2 linked regions of the Catenuloplanes indicus genome follow. The protein of the gene in region 1 interacts with the protein of each later gene in a pairwise test. Links are inferred from orthologs where the notes say so. Each region holds a gene or a part of one and is shown in the gene's direction. Other genes may lie near its edges. The genes, in order: J2S42_RS27950 and J2S42_RS21960.

What was found.
Region 2: the proteins of J2S42_RS27950 (region 1) and J2S42_RS21960 interact in binary tests that used the Escherichia coli proteins (3 or more experiments, as listed by UniProt). The link is inferred for Catenuloplanes indicus from one-to-one orthologs.

The regions. Positions count from the first base shown.
Region 1 is NZ_JAUSUZ010000001.1:6,158,678-6,168,518, forward strand. The notes cover bases 3,635-6,436. They hold J2S42_RS27950 (cysteine desulfurase family protein), read left to right. Parts: upstream 3,635-4,347; coding sequence 4,348-5,526; downstream 5,527-6,436. Other genes in these bases: J2S42_RS27945 (electron transfer flavoprotein subunit alpha/FixB family protein), read left to right, coding at 3,635-4,110; mnmA (tRNA 2-thiouridine(34) synthase MnmA), read left to right, coding at 5,576-6,436. Outside these bases: J2S42_RS27915 (PLD nuclease N-terminal domain-containing protein), read right to left, coding at 1-301; J2S42_RS27920 (DUF202 domain-containing protein), read right to left, coding at 347-661; J2S42_RS27925 (YidH family protein), read right to left, coding at 658-1,035; J2S42_RS27930 (GNAT family N-acetyltransferase), read left to right, coding at 1,094-1,915; J2S42_RS27935 (hypothetical protein), read right to left, coding at 1,922-2,077; J2S42_RS27940 (electron transfer flavoprotein subunit beta/FixA family protein), read left to right, coding at 2,357-3,136; more of J2S42_RS27945, read left to right, coding at 3,154-3,634; more of mnmA, read left to right, coding at 6,437-6,658; J2S42_RS27960 (uroporphyrinogen decarboxylase/cobalamine-independent methonine synthase family protein), read left to right, coding at 6,682-7,698; J2S42_RS27965 (aminotransferase class IV family protein), read left to right, coding at 7,698-8,492; J2S42_RS27970 (TrpB-like pyridoxal phosphate-dependent enzyme), read right to left, coding at 8,489-9,841. UniProt on the Escherichia coli protein: Master enzyme that delivers sulfur to a number of partners involved in Fe-S cluster assembly, tRNA modification or cofactor biosynthesis. Catalyzes the removal of elemental sulfur from cysteine to produce alanine.
Region 2 is NZ_JAUSUZ010000001.1:4,880,959-4,890,997, reverse strand. Bases 4,207-7,206 are described here. They hold J2S42_RS21960 (sulfurtransferase TusA family protein), read left to right. Parts: upstream 4,207-5,586; coding sequence 5,587-5,826; downstream 5,827-7,206. Other genes in these bases: J2S42_RS21955 (hypothetical protein), read right to left, coding at 5,887-7,206; J2S42_RS21965 (glycosyltransferase 87 family protein), read left to right, coding at 4,207-5,603. Outside these bases: J2S42_RS21975 (DUF5318 domain-containing protein), read left to right, coding at 42-461; J2S42_RS21970 (transglycosylase domain-containing protein), read left to right, coding at 1,228-3,519; more of J2S42_RS21965, read left to right, coding at 3,651-4,206; more of J2S42_RS21955, read right to left, coding at 7,207-7,920; J2S42_RS21950 (deoxyribonuclease IV), read right to left, coding at 7,968-8,744; J2S42_RS21945 (hypothetical protein), read left to right, coding at 8,913-9,746; rpsF (30S ribosomal protein S6), read left to right, coding at 10,027-10,039. UniProt on the Escherichia coli protein: Sulfur carrier protein involved in sulfur trafficking in the cell. Part of a sulfur-relay system required for 2-thiolation during synthesis of 2-thiouridine of the modified wobble base 5-methylaminomethyl-2-thiouridine (mnm(5)s(2)U) in tRNA.

The DNA.
Region 1 (9,841 bases):
CCCACCGCTCGAACTGCTCCCGGTCGCGGCGTGCCTTGTCCGCGTCCAGCGTGCGCAGGAAGTCCGGGTCGTCGTCCGGCGCGAGCGGCCGGCGCGGTGCCTGTGCACCGCGGTCCGGCCGGGCCCTTCCGGCCATGAACCAGAGGACCGGGCCGGCCACCGGGAGCAGCACGATCACCGCCGCCCACGCCAGTCGCGGCAGGCGGCGGATCTCCTCCGGCTCCGCGGAGAGGCAGCTGATCAGGGCCACGACCGCCATCGCGATCTGCAGCAGGAAGACGAGCGCGAACAGTCGAGCCATGCCGCAATGATGCCGCGCAAAACGGCCGATCGGCAGCCGGAGGCATCAGAGGATCATCAGGACGGCACCGATCAGGGCGTATCCGACCGCCAGAATCGCGCACAGTAGCAGTGTGCGGCCGTTCAGTGAGGTGCGGCCGTGCCGCAGGTCCGCTACCCGGCGCCGCACCACGACCAGCGCGGTCGCGCACGCGGCGAGCGCGGCCAGCGCACCGGCCGCGGCCACCGGCACGCCACCGTCCGAGGTGAGCGCGAGCCGCAACGCCAGCAGCGTGACCGTGGCGAACGACAGCGCGGTCCGCCGCCAGGCCAGCCCGGTCCGGATGATCGGCACGCCCGGCCCGTGCACCGGCTGGGTCATCGGAACGCCTGGAGCAGCAGCGTCGCCGCGAGGACCAGCGCGCCCAGCGTGACGCCGCCGGCCAGCAGCGCCGGGAAGTGCGACGGCGGCAGGTCCTCGTCCAGGCGCATGGCCCGCTCGGTGCGCGTCCAGTGCCGCACCGAGTGGAACGCGACCGCGCCGCCGAGCAGCAGCAGCACCACCGCGATCGTCTCGCGCAGGTACGTCGCCGGCATTCGCGGCAGGAACTGGAACGCGGCCAGCCCGCCCGCCACCAGCGCCAGCCCGGTACGCACCCAGGCGAGGAACGTGCGCTCGTTCGCCAGCGAGAAGCGGTAGTCCGGGGTGGAGCCGACCCGCTGCACGTCCCGGGGATCGAACCAGCTCTTGAGCAGCGCGCGCACGCCACCGACCCTAACCGGCTCGCGTGAACAACCGGGCTGTGATGGGCTGATGAGCGTGACCACACCGGATCTTGACGCCGCCGCCCTGCTCGCCACGTACGACGCCCAGCTGCGGGCACACCTGCCGGACCCGTTGCCGGCCGGCGCGACCGTGGAGCGGGACGGCCCGCTGGTTCGGCTGCGCGGGCTGGACGAGGGCGGGTTCATCACGTACACCGACCTCGGCGGGCTGGACGGCCCGGAACTGGACGCGCTGATCGCCCGGCAGACCGCGCTCTTCACCGAGCTCGGCGAGAGCGTGGAGTGGAAGCTGCACGGCCACGACCTGCCGCGCGACCTGCCGGACCGGCTGACCGCGGCCGGTTTCGCGCCGGAGGAGCGGGAGACCGTGGTGGTCGGCGCGGTCGCGCCACTCGCGGCCGCGGTGCCGGTGGTGCCTGAGGGGGTACGGCTGCGCGAGGTCTCGTCGCGCGCGGAGCTGGACCGGATCGCCCGGCTCGGCGAGACCATCCATCCCGGCACGTCGCGGGAGTGGTGGGCGGACGCGATGGAACGAGAGATCGCGGCCGGTCCGCAGTCGGTCACGATCGTGGTGGCGGAGACCGACGACGAGGCCCGCACACTGGTCTGCGCGGCCTGGATCCGCTACGTCGGCGGCACCGCGTTCGGCACGCTGTGGGGCGGCGGCACGCACCCGGACCACCGGCGGCGCGGCATCTACAAGTCGCTGGTGGCGTACCGGGCCCGGCTCGCCGACCGGCGAGGGTTCACGTTGCTGCAGGTGGACGCGTCGGACGAGAGCCGGCCGATCCTGGAGCGGCTGGGCTTCACGGCACTGACCACCACCACGCCGTACGTCTTCCGGCCGTAACGAAGCTCAGACGCTCCAGAGCGCGCGGACGGCGTCGCGGACGCACTCGTCGCGGAGCCGTCCGCAGACGCAGCGATGATCGTCAGGGCGTTTGCGCCGGTGATGGCCGAACGAGACCAGGCTGTCGAGGAACCACGACTCCGGTGGCGCAATCCGTCGCACCGGGGCGATTTGCACTGACATATCACCACTCCTCCCGCTGGCTCGACTCTAGCGGGTTTCGGGTGCGCGGGGGTGAGGTGTGTCACTCTCCGTACCCGTATCCGACAACCTACTACTAAGTAACATGGGTCGTGGTCAGGTCCACACGCATGGTGGTTGACCCTGGAGACGCAGCCGAGCAAGCCTGAACCAGCCCCCGGCTCACCGCGGGCTCCGGTTCCGGACGAGAATTCGTGACGTCGGGCGAGAACCGTTTAACAGGAGGGTCGTCGAAGCGCGATGAACATTGTGGTACTGGTCAAGCAGGTACCGGACTCCGGTGCCGAACGGTCTCTGCGTGCCGACGACAACACCGTTGACCGCGGTGCGGCGAGCAACGTCATCAACGAGATGGACGAGTACGCGATCGAGGAGGCGCTGCGCCTCACCGAGGCGCACGGCGGCGAGGTCACGGTGCTGACCATGGGCCCGTCCGGCGCCACCGAGTCGATCCGCAAGGCGCTGTCCATGGGCCCGGCCAAGGCCGTGCACATCCTCGACGACGCGCTGCACGGCTCCTGCGCCGTCGCCACCTCCAAGGTGATCGCGACCGCGCTCGGCCGGCTGAACGCGGACGTCGTCCTCTGCGGCTCGGAGTCGACCGACGGCCGCGTCCAGGTGCTCCCGCACATGCTCGCGGAGCGGCTCGGCGTCGCCGCGCTCACCGGCGCGCGCAAGCTGACCGTGGACGGCAGCACGCTGACCGTCGAACGGCAGACCGACGAGGGGTACGAGGTGGTCACCGCCTCGACGCCGGCCGTCGTCTCGGTGTGGGACACGATCAACGAGCCGCGGTACCCGTCCTTCAAGGGCATCATGGCCGCGAAGAAGAAGCAGGTGGAGACGCTGTCCCTCGCCGACCTGGGCGTCGACGCGTCCGAGGTCGGCTTCGCGGGCGCCACCAGCACCGTGGTCGAGCACGCGCAGCGCCCGCCGCGCTCGGCCGGTCAGAAGGTCGTCGACGAGGGCGAGGCCGGCGTCCGGCTGGTCGAGTTCCTCGCCACCGAGAAGTTCGTCTGAGAAGGGGGTACCGAGACATGGCAGAGGTTCTCGTCGTCGTCGAGGCCGCCGCCTCGGGCGTGAAGAAGGTCACGCTGGAGCTGCTCACGCTCGCGCGGCAGATCGGCACGCCGTCCGCGGTCGTGCTCGGCGGGCCCGGCGCCGCGGAGGCGCTCACGCCGAAGCTCGCGGAGTACGGCGCGGAGAAGATCTACGCGGCGGAGAGCGAGGAGATCGACGGCTACCTGGTCGCGCCGAAGGCGACCGTGGTGGCCGAGCTGGTCAAGCGCGTCTCCCCGGCCGCCGTGCTGCTCGCCTCCAGCCAGGAGGGCAAGGAGATCGCGGCCCGGCTGGCGATCAAGCTGGACAACGGTGTGCTCACCGACGCGGTCGGGCTGGAGGCGGACGGCACCGCCACCCAGGTCGCGTTCGCCGGTGCCACCATCGTCAAGTCCAAGGTCACCCGCGGCCTGCCGATCGTGGCGCTCCGGCCGAACTCGCTGACCCCCGCGCCGGCCCCGGCGTCCCCGTCGGTCGAGCCGCTCCCGGTCACCGTGACCGAGACGGACAAGCTGGCGAAGGTGGTCGAGCGGGTCGCGGAGCAGAAGGGTGCGCGCCCGGAGCTCTCCGAGGCGTCCGTGGTCGTCTCCGGCGGCCGTGGCGTCGGCGGCGCGGACGGCTTCAAGCTGGTCGAGGAGCTGGCCGACCTGCTCGGCGGCGCGGTCGGTGCGTCCCGCGCGGCGGTCGACTCCGGTTTCTACCCGCACCAGTACCAGGTCGGGCAGACCGGCAAGACGGTGTCGCCGCAGCTGTACGTCGCGCTCGGCATCTCCGGCGCGATCCAGCACCGGGCCGGCATGCAGACGTCGAAGACGATCGTCGCGGTGAACAAGGACGGCGAGGCGCCGATCTTCGAGCTGGCCGACTACGGCGTGGTGGGCGATCTGAACAAGGTGGTCCCGCAGGCCGCTGAGGAGATCCGCAAGCGCAAGTAGGTCCGTCGGTGTCGGTCTGCCGACACTGATGACGTCCGATCACCGGCGTCCCGGGGCCGGGCACACCTGTCGTGGTGTGCCCGGCCCTTACGTATGTCCTGCTCCCGGCCGGGCTTTGTGGCCGGCGTCGAGTGCTCTTCCCCCGTACCGTGGCAGATCTTGGGTTTTGAGCGGCGGCGCGCAGACTGCGGTCCGGGCCGATGGAGCGAACGGTAAGGACCGGTAGGCTGAGGGGTGATGGCCTACCTGGATCACGCCGCGACCACGCCGATGCTCAGCGAGGCGCTCGAGGCATACGTCGCCACGGCCCGCGAGGTCGGCAACGCGTCGTCGTTGCACGCCGCGGGCCGCCACGCACGTCAGCGCGTCGAGGAGTCCCGGGAACGGATCGGTGCCGCGCTCGGCGCCCGGCCCTCCGAGGTGATCTTCACGAGCGGCGGGACCGAGAGCGACAACCTCGCGGTCAAGGGCATGTTCTGGGCACGCCGCGCGACCGACGCGGCCCGCACGCGGGTGGTCGCCAGTGGTGTCGAGCATCACGCGATCATGGACTCGGTCGACTGGCTGGTCGCGCACGAGGGCGCGGCCGCGGGCTGGCTCGACGCGGACCCGATCGGCCGGATCCGGCCCGCCACGCTCGAGGCCGAGCTGGACGCGTACGGCGACGCGATCGCGATGATCACCGTGATGTGGGCGAACAACGAGGTCGGCACCGTGCAGCCGATCGCGGAGCTGGCCGCGCTCGCGGCCGCGCGCGGCATCCCGTTCCACACCGACGCGGTGCAGGCCGTCGGCCAGGTCCCGGTCGACTTCGGCGCCAGCGGCGCGTCCGCGCTCACCGTCACCGGGCACAAGCTGGGCGGCCCGGTCGGCGTCGGCGCGCTGCTGCTCGGCCGCGACGTCGCGGTCACGCCGCTGCTGCACGGCGGCGGCCAGGAGCGCGACGTCCGCTCCGGCACGCTGGACGCGGCCGGCATCGTCGCGTTCGCGGTCGCGGTCGAGACCGCGGTCAAGAACCAGCAGGAGTACGCGGCCCGCGTCGGCGGTCTCCGCGACCGGCTCGTCGCCGGCGTGCGCGAGGCGGTGCCGGACGCGATCCTGAACGGCGCGCCCGAGGACCGGCTGCCCGGCAACGCGCACTTCTCGTTCCCCGGCTGCGAGGGCGACGCGCTGCTGCTCCTGCTGGACGCGCAGGGCATCGACTGCTCCACCGGCTCGGCCTGCTCCGCCGGTGTCGCGCAGCCGTCGCACGTGCTGGTCGCGATGGGCGCGGACGACGACCGCGCCCGCTCGTCCCTGCGCTTCACGCTCGGCCACACCTCGACCCCGGCGGACGTGGACGCGCTGCTCACCGCGCTGCCCGCCGCGGTCGAGCGGGCCCGCCGGGCCGGGGTGATCAAATCGGTTCTCGGCTGAGCCACTAGTACGGTTGAGCTGAGAGCCTTACCCGGGGAGGGTGTTTCACGTGCGTGTTCTGGCGGCGATGTCCGGCGGTGTCGACTCGGCGGTGGCGGCGGCCCGCGCCGTCGACGCCGGTCACGACGTGACCGGCGTCCACCTGGCGCTCTCGCGCAACCCGCAGACGTTCCGGACCGGCGCGCGCGGCTGCTGCACGATCGAGGACTCGCGGGACGCGCGCCGCGCCGCGGACGTGCTCGGCATCCCGTTCTACGTGTGGGACATGGCCGAGCGTTTCCACGCGGACGTGGTCGACGACTTCGTCGCGGAGTACGCGGCCGGCCGCACGCCGAACCCGTGCCTGCGCTGCAACGAGAAGATCAAGTTCGCCGCGGTGCTGGACCGGGCGATCGCGCTCGGCTTCGACGCGGTGGTCACCGGCCACCACGCCCGGCTCGGCGCGGACGGCCTGCTCCGCCGCAGCGTCGACCTGCCCAAGGACCAGTCGTACGTGCTGGCCGTGCTCAACCGCGCGCAGCTGGACCGGTCGATGTTCCCGCTCGGCTCGTCCACCAAGGCGGACGTGCGCGCCGAGGCCGCCGCGCGCGGGCTGGGCGTCGCGGAGAAGCCGGACTCGCACGACATCTGCTTCATCGCGGACGGCGACACCCGCGGCTTCCTGGAGTCGAAGCTCGGCTCCGCGCCCGGCGACATCGTCGACTCGACGACCGGCGAGGTGGTGGGCGCGCACGGCGGCGCTTACGCGTACACCGTGGGGCAGCGCAAGGGCCTGGGACTGACCGTGCCGGCCGCGGACGGCCGGCCGCGCTACGTGCTGTCGATCACCCCGAAGACGAACACGGTGACCGTCGGCCCGGCCGCGGCGCTGGAGGTGTCCACGGTGTTCGCGGGCAAGCCGGTCTGGACCGGGCTGCCCGGCACGCCGGCCGGGCCGCTGGACTGCGTGGTGCAGCTGCGCGCGCACGGCGAGACGTACCCCGCGCGGGTGTCGGTGACCGGCGACGGCGGCCTGGTGGCGGCGCTGTCCACCCCGGCGCGCGGCGTGGCGGCCGGTCAGGCGCTGGTCGTCTACCGGCCGGACACGGACGGCGACATCGTGCTGGGCTCCGGGACGATCACGCACACCTGAGCGCGCTCAGTAGAGTCGGCGGTATGAGCGACGCAGCGGTGTGGCCGTGGCCGGAAGGGGCGGCGACCGGGATCGGATCGCTGCCGGGAAGCGATGTCGCCGAGGCCCAGCGGGTGGTCCTCGGTGAGTTCCCCGACTTCCCGCACCTGCCGGAGCTGCCCGGGCGTGGCCCGGGCGCGGACCTGATCGGCCGCGGCGCCGGCTTCCTGGTCGAACTGCCGGTCGAGCTCTACGCCGGCCGCTGGCGCGTCGCGTCCCGGCCCGGCAAGGACCTCCGTCGTACGCGTGACCTGCTGGACCGCGACGTCGACCAGCTGACCGAGCAGGCCGGCGAGTTCACCGGACCGGTCAAGGTGCAGGCGGCCGGCCCGTGGACGCTCGCCGCGAGCATCGAGCTGCCGATCGGCGGCCGGCTGCTGCGCGATCACGGCGCGGTCCGCGACCTGACCGCGTCGCTGGCCGAGGGCGTGGCCGCGCACGTGCGGGACGTCGCGGCCCGGCTGCCCGGCGCCACCGTCGTGCTCCAGCTGGACGAGCCGTCGATGCCGGCCGCGCTGGCCGGGCGGGTGCCGACCGAGAGCGGGCTGGGCACGTACCGCGCGGTCGAGGCGACGCTCGCGGCGGAGCTGCTCCGCCAGGTGGTGGACGCGGCCGGCGTACCGGTCGTGGTGCACTGCTGCGCGCCGGACGTGCCGCTGGACGTGATCCGGTCGTCCGGCGCCACCGGCATCGCTCTGGACCTGTCGCTGGTCAAGCGGCTGGACCCGCTCGGCGAGGCGCTGGACGCGGGCCTGGGCCTGCTGGCCGGCGCCGCACCCACCCGGCCGTCGTCCGGCACCGCCGCGGTCTCGTCCGCCGCGGTCGCGGACCGGGTCCGGAAGGTGTGGCGCGAGCTGGGCTTCCCGGCCGCGCAGCTGGCCCGGCAGGTGGTGGTGACGCCGGCGTGCGGCCTGGCCGGTGCGACCCCGGCGTACGCGCGCGCCGTGCTGGCCGCCTGCCGCGACGCCGGCCGCCGGCTGCACGAGGACGCGCTGAGCTGATGACGGTCGCGCGGATCGACGGCGCCGAGGCCACGGCGGAGCAGCTGCGCGCGCTGGCGTTGACCAACTACGGGCACTTCACGTCCCTGCAGGTGCGCGCCGGTGCCGTGCACGGCCTGACATACCACCTGGAGCGGCTGGACCGGCAGTCGCACGCGCTGTTCGGCCGCGGCCTGGACGGCACGCGGGTGCGGGGATTGCTGCGCGACGCGCTGACCGGGACGCCGGACGCGTCGGTCCGGGTCACGGTCTTCTCCGGCGAGGGCCGCCGGCCCAGCGCGGTCGCGCCCGCGGAACCGCACGTGCTGGTCACCGTGGACCCGCCGATCCCGCCGCTGACGTCGCCGCCGCGGGTCCGCACGGTGCCGTACGAGCGCGACCTGCCCGAGGTGAAGCACGTCGCCACGTTCGGCCTGACCTGGCACTGGCGCCGCGCGCAGGCCGAGGGCTTCGACGACGCGCTGTTCGTCGACCGCAACGGCCTGATCAGCGAGGGTACGGTGTGGAACGCCGGCTTCTCCGACGGCGACCGGGTGATCTGGCCCGCGGCCGGCATGCTGCGCGGCGTGTCGATGCGGCTGCTCATGGACGGCCTGGACCGGCTGGGCGTGCCGTGGGAGGTGCGCCCGGTGCCGCTCGCGGACGTGTCCCGGTACCGGTTCGCGTTCGCCAGCAACTCGATCACCCCGGTCCGCCCGCTGGCCGCGATCGACGAGCGTGGCTTCGCGCCGGACGACGCGCTGACCGAGTTGCTGGAGTCCGCCTACCGCGCGATCCCGGCCGAGCCGCTCTAGAGCGCCTGTGGGAGCCCGGCCAGCGCGGCGTCCAGCTGGTCCGCAGGCAGCGCGTGGTCGGTCATCTCACCGGCCAGGTAGGCGCCGTACGCGGCCAGGTCGAGGTGGCCGTGCCCGCACAGCGCGGTCAGGATCACCTTCGGCTCGCCGGTCTCCCGGCAGCGCAGCGCCTCCTCGATGCAGGCGGCCAGCGCGTGCGTCGGCTCGGGCGCCGGGACGATGCCCTCGGTGCGGGCGAAGCGCACCCCGGCCGCGAAGCACTCGGACTGCGGGACCGCGACCGCCTCGATCAGGCCCAGCTCGTAGACGTGCGAGATCAGCGGCGACATGCCGTGGTAGCGCAGGCCGCCGGCGTGGATCGGGTCCGGGATGAAGTCGTGCCCGAGCGTGTGCATCTTCATCAGCGGCGTCAGGCCGGCCGTGTCGCCGAAGTCGTACGCGTAGCGGCCCCGGGTCAGTGACGGACAGCTGACCGGCTCGGCGGCGCGGATCGTCACGTCCAGCCGCCCGGCCAGCTTCTCGCGCAGGAACGGGAAGGTCAGCCCGCCGAAGTTGGACCCGCCGCCGGTGCAGCCGACGATCACGTCCGGGGTGACGCCGATCTTCGCGAACTGGAGCAGCGCCTCCTCGCCGATCACGGTCTGGTGCAGCAGCACGTGGTTGAGGACGCTGCCGAGCGCGTAGTTCGTGTCCGGGTGCCCCGCCGCGACCTCGACCGCCTCGGAGATCGCGATGCCGAGCGAGCCGGGGGAGCCCGGATCCTTCTCCAGCACCGCGCGCCCGGCCTCGGTCAGCGTGGACGGCGACGGATGGATCACGCCGCCGAACGTCTCGATCATGATCTTTCGGTACGGTTTCTGATCGTACGAGGACCGGACCTGCCACACCTCGCACTCCAGCCCGAACTGCGCCGCCGCGAAGCTGAGCGCGGTGCCCCACTGTCCCGCGCCGGTCTCCGTGGTCAGCCGCCGGATCCCGGCCCGCGCGTTGTAGTAGGCCTGCGGGACCGCGGTGTTCGGCTTGTGCGAGCCGGCCGGTGAGACACCCTCGTACTTGTAATAGATCTGCGCCGGTGTGCCGAGCGCCTTCTCCAGCCGGTGCGCCCGGTAGAGCGGGGACGGCCGCCACAGCCGGTACACGTCGAGCACGTCCTCCGGGATGTCGACGTACCGCTCGGCCGTGACCTCCTGCTCGATCAGCGACATCGGGAACAGCGGCGCGAGGTCGTCCGGCCCGATCGGCGCGCGCGTGCCCGGGTGCAGCACCGGCGGCGGCGCGGACGGCAGGTCGGCGACGAGGTTGTACCAGCGGCGCGGCATCTCCGACTCGTCGAGAAGCACCTTGGTGAC
Region 2 (10,039 bases), 1.3 Mb from region 1 along the record:
CGTTGTCGCCTCTTGGGCCGGGAGCCGTTACTCTTCAGTCCGTGCGCACGCAGCGGCAGGTGGTGGACTACTCGCTCCAGAGGCGAGCAGTGCTGCGTGACGTGCATTCGGGCAGGGTGGGCGTCCATGAGGTCTGCGACGCCTCCCCCTACCTCAAGAACGCGGCACGTTTCCACGGTGAGCCGACCGAGGAGCGGTGTCCGATGTGCCGCCGGGAGAACCTCACTCTCGTGCACTACATCTATGGTGATGAGCTCAAGCAGTCCGCCGGTCAGGCGCGCAAGCTGGCCGAGCTTCCGATGCTGGCGATGACGCTGAGTGAGTTTCAGGTGTACGTAGTGGAGGTGTGCCAGGGCTGCTCCTGGAACCACCTGGTAGAGCAGTTCCTGCTGGGCCGCGAGGGCCTGGAGGCGGATGAACCCGGTGGCGATTCCGGCCGTAGACGAGGGGCGGAACGGTGACGCGCTCGTGGGTCGGAGATGCAAATCAGATCGTTAGCCCGATAAGTCCGTTTTTTGCGGATGTAACGGCTACAAAGTCAAGTGAAGGGGCGGCGGTATGTGCTGCCGCGCCCCTTGTGTCCGTTCGTGGCGAAGCTCACGGCCACCCCCAGGGTCGTCGACTCGCGCCACCGCGACCGGCAGGGTGTGACGAATGAACGCGTACGGCGAACCCAGTTCTCCGCATGACCGGGCCTCCGGTCCGGGCGGAGGCCGGATGCCGGGCTCCGGTGAGCCGGACGACCGCTACGGCGGTGCCGGTGCGTCCGGCGGCTGGCCGGGTAACGGTGCCCGGCCCGGTGGAGGCGTGCCCCCGCGTGCCTCCGGCAGCGCTCGGCCCGGTGGGCCGCCCAGCGCACGTGCCTCCGTGGGCGGCAGCGGTGCCGTCGGTGGCGCCCGCGTGCCGGGCAGCTCCGGATCGGCGTCCGTCGGCGGCGTCCCCGGGCGTGCCTCGGTCGGCGGCAGTGCCGCGGTCGGTGGCGCCCGTGTGCCGGGCAGCTCGGGATCCGCGTCGGTCGGTTCCGCACGACCGGGTGTGCCGGGCCGCGCGGCCGTCGGTGGTGCCGCGGTCGGTGGTGCCGCAGTCGGTGGTGCCGCAGTCGGTGGTGCACCGGTCGGCCGGGCCGTGCCGGGTCGTGCCAGCGTCCGTCCGGTCTCCCCGGCCGGCCCCGGCGACTCCGGGCCGGGCGGTACCGGCCCCGGTCGCCGCAGCCGTGCCGCCGGGTCGATGGACCCCGAGGCCGCGAAGCGCGCCAAGCGCCGCAAGATCGCCAACTGGTCGATAGCGGCGTTCGCGGTCGTCATCATGACGGCCGGCATCGGCATCGTCGGCCTTACGTACGCGTTCGACGACGTGCCGGACATCAACACGTTCGAGCCGGAGATCTCCACGATCGCGTACGCGGACGGTTCGGAGATGACGAAGCTCGGCGAGCACAACCGGACCGTGGTGCCGGACGAGAAGATCAATCCGCTGGTCAAGCACGCGGTCGCGGCGGCCGAGGACAAGGGCTTCTACGACCACTCCGGCATCGACATGAAGGGCATCGCCCGCGCCGCCTGGAACAACATCTCCGGCGGCGACACCCAGGGCGCGTCCACGATCACCCAGCAGTACGCGCGGCACGCCGCGGAGCTGACCGGCATCAACTACAACCGCAAGATCCGCGAAGCGCTGCTGGCCCGCAAGATCGAGGACAACTACGACAAGGACCAGATCATCTCGTTGTACCTCAACGCGATCTGGTTCGGCCGTGGCGCCGAGGGCATCGAGGCGGCCGCGAAGGCCTACTTCAACAAGACGGTCACGAAGATGCCCGGCGAGGAGGGCGCGATCACCGCGTCCGAGGCCGCCGTGCTCGCCTCCGTCATCAAGCAGCCGGAACCGGTGCCGGGTGGCCACCAGGGCTACGACCCCGCGCGTAACCCGGAGGCCGCGAAGGAGCGCTGGGCGTACACGCTCAACAATATGGCCGAGATGGGCTGGATCACCGCGGATGAGCGGGCGAAGGCCGAGTTCCCGGAGAAGAGCCTGGCCAAGTACGATCCGAACGCCTGCCAAGCGGAGTGCGTCAACAACAAGCCGGTCGGTCACGTCCTGAACTACGTCAAGGACGAACTGGCCGAGATGGGCATAACCGACTGGCAGCAGCGGCCGTACCGGGTCAAGGTCTCGATCAACCCGGCCATGCAGAAGGCGGCGGAAGAGGCGGCCTCGCGTAAGAGCAAGTCCTCGCCGATGAGCAAGACCGCGGAGAACCACCAGGCCGCGCTGGTCGCGATCGACCCGACCAATGGCCAGGTGCTCGCCTACTACGGCGGTGACGACGGCGCCGGCTTCGACTTCGCCGGTCGCAACGGCGGTCACCCGCCGGGCTCGACGTTCAAGATGTACACGCTCGCGGCTGGCCTGCGCGAGGGCATGTCGATGGAGTCGTACTGGGACTCCACCAAGAACGTCGACGAGGAGCGCGGCGGCCGCGAGATCTCCAACGCCGGCCGTGAGGACCCGGCCTGCGGCAAGTACTGCTCGCTGGAGAAGATGACGATCGACTCCTTCAACGTCCCGTTCTACTGGATGACCAAGGAGATGGGACCGGACAAGGTCGTCGCCGTCGCCCGGGACGCGGGTGTGCGCACCATGTGGACCAACGATGACGAGGAGATCAACCTCGCCGAGGTCGAGCCGACCGCGGTCGCGCCGAGCAAGTTCGACGTCGAGGTCGGCTTCGGTCAGTACAAGGTGAAGGTCATCGAGCACGTCAACGGCCTCGCCACGCTGGCCAACCGCGGCGACTACAACAAGGCCCACTTCGTGGTCAGCGTCGAGAAGAAGAACAGCGCGACCGGCGAGTGGGTCAAGGTCAACGGCGAGCAGATCAAGCCGGAGAAGAAGTTCGACACCGAGCAGATAGACAGCATGCTCAAGGTGCTGCAGAAGATCCCCGGTGCGAGTGACGGCAACAACCACGCGCTCGCCGGTGACCGTCCGGCGTTCGCCAAGTCCGGCACCTGGGAGCTCGGCAAGGAGGGCGGCACCAACGGTGACGCCTGGTACCTCGGCGCCACCACGCAGATAGCGGCCGGCGTCTGGGTCGGTACCTCCGGCGCCCGAGCGGCGATCAAGGACCCGGACGGCAGCGACATGTACGGCGGTGACACGCCGGGCCAGATCTGGGAAGACTTCATGAACGCCGCGAACAAGGCGGCGAAGTACAAGGTGGAGAGCTTCCCGGAGGGCAGCTCCGTCGGTGACCCGAGCGTGCTCGCGAACGGTGTCTCGCCGTCGCCGAAGGCGCCGGACAAGCCGGAGAACCAGAACCCCAACCCGAACGGGTCGCCGAGCTGTGAGCCGTTCGACTTCACCTGCCTCTTCGGCGGCAACAACGGTGGCAACAACAACGGCGGTGGCAACAACAACGGCGGTGGCAACCAGACGCCGTCACCCACGCCGACGGACGGGCTACCCGCTCTGCCGGGGGTGCCCGGCGGGGGCGGGCCGGGGAACGACGACGATTAGCGGTCGACCCGTCTGATACGCGATGAGGCCGGTGCACACCAGGTGTGCACCGGCCTCATTCTTTTTCATCGATGCATCTTCTTTCGACGGCCGTGTCCGGTTCCCCAGGGTCATGCGGCAAGATGCCTCGTATGAACGTCGAGCAGCAGCCGCGGGTCGACAACCCCGGACAGTCGGAGCCGTTCGTCCGTGGCCTCTCCGAGGCGATCGGCGGGCCGCTCGGCGACCACGCCGCGCCCGGCCGGGGTGGGACGACACCGTTCTGGACCGCCTCCCGGATCGTGCTGGCGCTGGTCTGCCTCACGCTCGCGCTGCACTGGGTGCAGAAGTCGCCCTGCCGCGACGGCGCCTGGGACAACCACGTGCAGTACACCCGGTTCTGCTACACCGACGTGCTCGCGCTCTACTACGCCGAAGGGCTCAACGAGGGCAAGGTCCCGTACCGCGACCACCCGGTGGAGTACCCGGTCGTCACCGGCTACTTCATGGGCGCGCTCGGTCTGCCGGTCCACGCGTACGGTGAGAACAACCCGGCGGTCAACCAGGGCACGCTCTTCTACGACGTGAACGCGCTGGTGCTCTCCGCGCTGGCGGTCGCCACCGCGGCCGTCATCCTGGCGCTGCGCCGCCGCCGCCCGTGGGACGCGGCGCTGTTCGCACTCGCGCCCGCGCTGTTCGTCACCGCCACGGTGAACTGGGACTTCCTGGTGATCGGTCTGGCCGCCGCGGGGCTCTACGCCTGGGCGAAGAGCAAACCGGTGCTCGCCGGTGTGCTGCTCGGGCTCGGCGCCGCGGCCAAACTCTGGCCGCTGTTCATCTTCGGGCCGCTGCTCATCCTCGGGCTGCGGGCCGCGAAGCTCCGGCCGGTGCTCATCACGTTCGGCACCGGCGCGGTCACCTGGGTCGCGGTCAACGCGCCGGTGTTCCTGCTCTGGCGCGAGTCGTGGAACCGGTTCTTCGAGCTGAACACGGAACGGCCGATCGACTGGGGCACGTTCTGGTACGTCGGGCGGTACCTGGACGGCAAGCTCGCCCCGCTGATCCCCGGCGACCAGGGCCTCTTCGAGTGGTTCAGTAACAACGTCGATCCCGCGCTGAACTGGACCAGCTACGCGCTCTTCGGCCTGGCCTGCCTCGGCGTCGCCTACCTGATCATGACCGCGCCGCGCCGGCCGCGACTGGCCCAGGTGCTGTTCCTGGTGGTGGCCGCATTCCTGATCTTCAACAAGGTCTGGTCGCAGCAGTTCGTGCTCTGGCTGCTGCCGCTCGCGGTGCTGGCCCGGCCGCGCTGGGGCGCGTTCCTCGCCTGGCAGGCGGCCGAGGTGCTGTACTTCGTCGCGTTCTACGGCGAGCTGCTCGGCGCGTCCGGCAAGCAGGTCTTCCCGGAGGGCGTGTTCGTGCTCGCGTCCACGCTGCGGCTGGTCACCGTCGCGGCGCTCTGCTGGTTCGTGATCCGCGAGATCCGCCACCCGGAGGAGGACCCGGTCCGCGCCACCTACGAGGACGACCCGGACGGCGGCGTCCTCGACGGCGCACCGGACGCGCCGTGGGTGATCAGCCGCTTCGGCCGGGGCCGGCCGGCTCCGCTGCCGGTACTCGCGGGCGCGGGCCCCGGCACCGGTAGGGCCGGCGTGGCCACCGACGCGCCACCGGCCCACCTCCCGGCGACTCCGTCCACTCCCCCGGCCGGCCACCACGTGTCCGGCCCGGACGGCGACGGCGTGGATACGGCGCCGACGTCCGGCTCGGCGACGTCCGGCACGGCGGTTGATCCCGGCCCTGCGGCCACTTCCGGGCCGGCAACGGTCTCCGGCCCGGCGAACGCTTCGGGGGTCGATACCTCCGCGTCCGGCCCGGCGGCCGTCCCTGGCCCGGTGGACGCTTCTGGGGCCGGCACGTCCGTCTCCGGCCCGGCGGCTGCGTCCGCCACCTCGCCGGCCACCGGCGACCGCTCGGCTGAACCCTCCCCGAACCATGGCTCAGCCGCGGGCGGCGGCCCGGCCGCGGGCGAGAACCCGGCCGGGGCCGAAAACCCGGACGTGGACCGCGACGGCCGGTCGGCGGGCGATGACGACGGCCGGTGACGACTCGCCGGCCGAGGTCCTCGACTGCCTCGGCCAGCGATGCCCACTGCCGGTGATCGCGCTGGCCAAGCGGCTCCCCGCGCTGCCGGTCGGCGCGGTGGTCCGAGTGCTGGCCGACGACCCGGCCGCCGCGAACGACATCCCGGCCTGGTGCCGGATGAAGTCCCAGGAATACCTGGGCTCACCGGAACATGCGGCCTTCGACGTCCGCCGTGTGACCTGAACGCGAAACGGCCCGGACCGGCAGTCGCCGGCCTGGGCCGTTCGTCGTTTCCGCTGCTGGTCAGAGCCGGTAGACCACCGCGTTCTCGATGTCCTCGCGGGTGATGCCGAGGTAGTCCACCGGCAGGTCGACGCGGGCCGCGAGGTCCGAACCGCCGATCCGGTCGCGCAGCACCACCACGGTCCGCACGCCGACGCTGCGCAGATAGTCCACGCTCGGCTGGTCCGGGAAGGACGCCGCGGACTGCCGGATCTGGTCGGTGAGCTGCGGCGTGAATCCGCTGCCACCGTTCGTCACCTGCTGGAAGCGGGTGGTCGACCAGAGCATCACGTGCTGGTCCCAGCCGCCCTCGCTGGGCAGCACCAGCATCGGCCCGTCCACCGTGCGCATCGCCAGCGGCTGCTGCGGCACGAGCGGGTGCGGTGTGGCGTTCGTACCCTCGATCAGTATCGCCACCAGCGGCAGCAGCGTGACCACGCGCAGCAGCAGGCCGGGCCGGGCCGGCACCTGGTCGCGGGAGAAGTCGGCGGCCCGGCGCGAGTACGCCGCGACCGCACCCGCGGCCAGCAGCGCCAGGAAGATCGTCGTCCACAGCACCAGCCGACCCGGCGTGCGGATGCCCTGCCAGCCCGGCAGGTACTCGAAGAGCGGCACGTAGGTGAACGTGCCGCCGAAGAACTCGGTGCCCATCGCCAGCGCGCCGCTGACCAGCACGCCGGCCAGCATCAGGAGCCGCTGCCGAACCGTCCAGATCGAGAAGAACAGGCCGGCCGTCGCGAGCCCGATCAGCGCGAACCCGGGCAGCAGCGTCATCTCCGGCGCCCACGGCAACGCGTCCCGCGCCTGTGCGTGCAGCGTGCCCCAGACCGCGGACTCGCCGGACGCGGTGAAGAAGCCCTGTAGCGGCGGCGAGTAGAGCTGGATCTCCTCGATGCTGCGCTTCGCGTACGGGTACAGCTCGGAGACCCGGAAGTACGGGATCGCGAGCAGCGCGCCGACCGCGCCGAAGACCAGGCCACCGCCCGCGTCCGCCGCGAGCAGCCGCCAGCCGAACGGCTTCGGCTCGGTCCACACCCAGAATCGTTTCACCAGGTACGTGACCAGTGAGACCACCACGATCAGCAGCAGCGCGTACGCGAACGGCAGCCCGATGCCGAAGCCGAGGCTGAGCTGCCAGGCCGCGACCAGCCAGCCGGCCAGCGCCCACCCGGCGTGCCGCTTCTCCGGCCGGTAGCCGTGGCGCAGTGAGTAACCGTGGCCGCGGGCCAGCATCGCCAGCGCCAGCATGATGCCGCCGCTGGACATGACGTGCAGGTGACCGGCCTGGGCCAGCCGCCACGGCGCGAGCGCGAGCGCCGCGCCGGCGACCGCGCCCGCGATCCGGCCGGTGCCGAGCTGCCGGGCCAGCGCGTAGCCGCCGACGAAGACCATCGCGTACGCCAGCACGAAAATGATGTTGTAGCGCAGCACCGCGGCGATCGGTCCCTCGCCGATCATGCCGGCCGGCGCGTACCCGATCAGCGCGTCGGAGAACGCGAAGCTCAACTCGTTCGGATAGAACGTGTTGGACTCCCACAGCCGCGCCGGGTCGGTCAGCAGGATGTGCCCGGACCAGGCCATCTGCCAGGCCTGCAGCGTCGGGTCCCAGATGTCCTGCGGGATCGTGTGCAGCGGGTACTTCAGCGTGGGCCAGGTCATCACCACGGCGAAGAGCAGACCGCCGAGGATCGCGATCGTCCACTCGTGGGTCAGCCCGCCGCGTACCGCGGCTGCCACCCGGCCGACCGGGGTGAGCTGCACCGGTGGCGGCGGGCCGAACGACTCGAACGGGTCCCGGTTCGGGTCCTTGGCGACGGTCATCTCACCGGGCCGCGCGGCCGGTTTCGAGGCCGTGGCCGCCTCGCCCGGTGCCGCGGACCGCAGCGCCGCCGTACTCCGCTCCGGCTCACCGGCGGCCTTCGCCCCGGCGGTCGCCTTCTCCGCGACGACGGCCTTGTCGTCGCCGGCTCTGGTCGCGGTGGCCGCCTGGTCCGGCACCGGAGCCTTGGCGCCGCCCTGCTCATCGCCGGTGAGCTGCGGTTTGTCCGTACTCATCGCTCGACTGCCCCTTGTGGTCTCGTATGCACGCCGGTGAAGACGGTCTAGACGCCGATACGGTTGCGCAGGAACGTGATGTCGGCGCTCTGCCCCTCGGCGCCGCCCGGAGTCTCCACGATCACCGGTGCGTCCGCCGCCCGGATCACGCCGACCAGCAGCTCCGGATCGATCATGCCGTGCCCGATGTTGTCGTGCCGGTCGCGCCGCGAGTCGAACTCGTCCCGCGAGTCGTTGCAGTGGACCAGGTCGATCCGCCCGGTGATCGCCTTGACCCGGTCGACCGCGTCGATCAGCGCCTCGCCGCCGGCGTGCGCGTGGCACGTGTCCAGGCAGAAGCCGGCGCCGAGCGGCCCGACCGCGTCCCACAGCCGGGCGATCGCGTCGAACGTGCGGGCGCACGCGTTCTCCCCGCCGGCCGTGTTCTCGATCAGGACGGGCAGTGGGAAGCCACCCTCCTTCGCCGCGTAGCTGAAGGTCTTGCGCCAGTTGTCGAAACCGGTCGCGATGTCGTCACCGTCGCCGACGTGACCGCCGTGCACGATCAACCCGGCTGCGCCGATCTCCGCGGCCGCGCGGGCGTGCGCGAGCAGCAGCTTGCGGCTCGGGATGCGCACCCGGTTGTTCGTGGTGGCCACGTTGATCCGGTACGGCGCGTGCACGAAGAGCTGCACGTCCGAGGCGCGCAGCGCGTCCGCGTCGGCGCGAGGCGCCGGCGTGTCGAACTTCTGCGGGTCGGTGAGGAAGAACTGCACGGCATCGGCACCGCGGGCGGCGGCAGCGGCCAGCGGGTCGGCCGGATCGACGTGGGCTCCGATTCGCATGACGGGCAGCCTACGTCTCTCCCCCGACGAAAATCGCCCCCGGCTGTCCAAACGGTCACACAGCCGCGTCACCGAGCGCCGCCGCGTCTCGTTGGGCGAATGAAATCGACCGAGGGTGTTTTACACCGGTTTGTCGTCCGTCGTCACACCAGCCCGGGGAGTCTGCCGATGCGGAGCCGGATCACGCGCAGGTCGCTGGCCGCGTTGGTGGCGGCGTTGCCGCTGCTCACCGGCGCCGCGGCGGCCAACGAGGAGAGCGGCGAGGAGATCGTCTTCAGCGGCGGCGGGCTGATCGGCCTGGCCTGCGGCGCGAAGCCGAACGTGGGCGCGATCTCGCTGCCCGCCGAGTCCACGCTGCGGGTGGTCAACCGGACCGGCTACAAGGCCAAGCTGATCCTGGACGGCGTCACGCAGGGCGAGGTCGGCAAGGGGGACGCGGCCAAGGTCCTCTTCCACCGCGGCCCGGTCACGGTCGCGCTGAAGCCGAACTGCGTGCTCACCGAGGAGTCCACGTCCGTGCGCGTCACGGTGCGGCCACCGGCCCGGGTTGCGCCGCCTCCCGCGGCACCGAGGTCCCCGGCCGAGCCGGCCCCGGCCGTGGCCGAGGCGCCACCGGCCGCCCCGGAACCCCGCTCGCCGGACGCCGCCCCGGACCGGCCCACGCCGGGCGATACACGGCCCGCGCCGGCCGCCGCGACGTCGTCGACGCCGCCGGACCGGCCCACCGGTACGGCCGAGAGCGCCCGAGTGCCCGGCATCACGCCGTCGGCCGTCCCGACCACGCAGTCCCCGCTCCCGGACCCGCTCGCCGCGCCGCTCGGCGGCGGTGGGCCGGACGTCGCCGTGGCGGGCGTGGCCGCGGAGCCGGTCGCCGCGGTGGTGCCGGTCGAGGAGTCCGGCCCGGTCGGCCTGTTGGCATTAATCGCGACAATTTGCGTTATTGGCGTGTCAGCTGGGGCAATTCGGGCTATTATCGCTCAGCGGGCCGCCCGAGCAGCGTGACGGCGGGCCCGCGTCCGAGGCCCCGCGGGGCGCCGGTCCAACCTCGTCGGTGTGGTCGTTCCTCCCCAGGTCCCACCCCAGGAAAGCGGACTCGCGCCCCGCGGTTCTTTTGATCCCGCTTTGGTGGATCTCCATCGGGGTCCGCGGATCCGTACCGCGAGAGCCCCGCTATCCTTGTCAGGTTGCCCGCGGCCGGTAATCCCATCGCGCCCGCGGCAACGACGCAGACCTCCTGTCACGGAAGGACCGTGACCGCTAGCCCATAGGAGGTGAGTACGTCTTGCGTCACTACG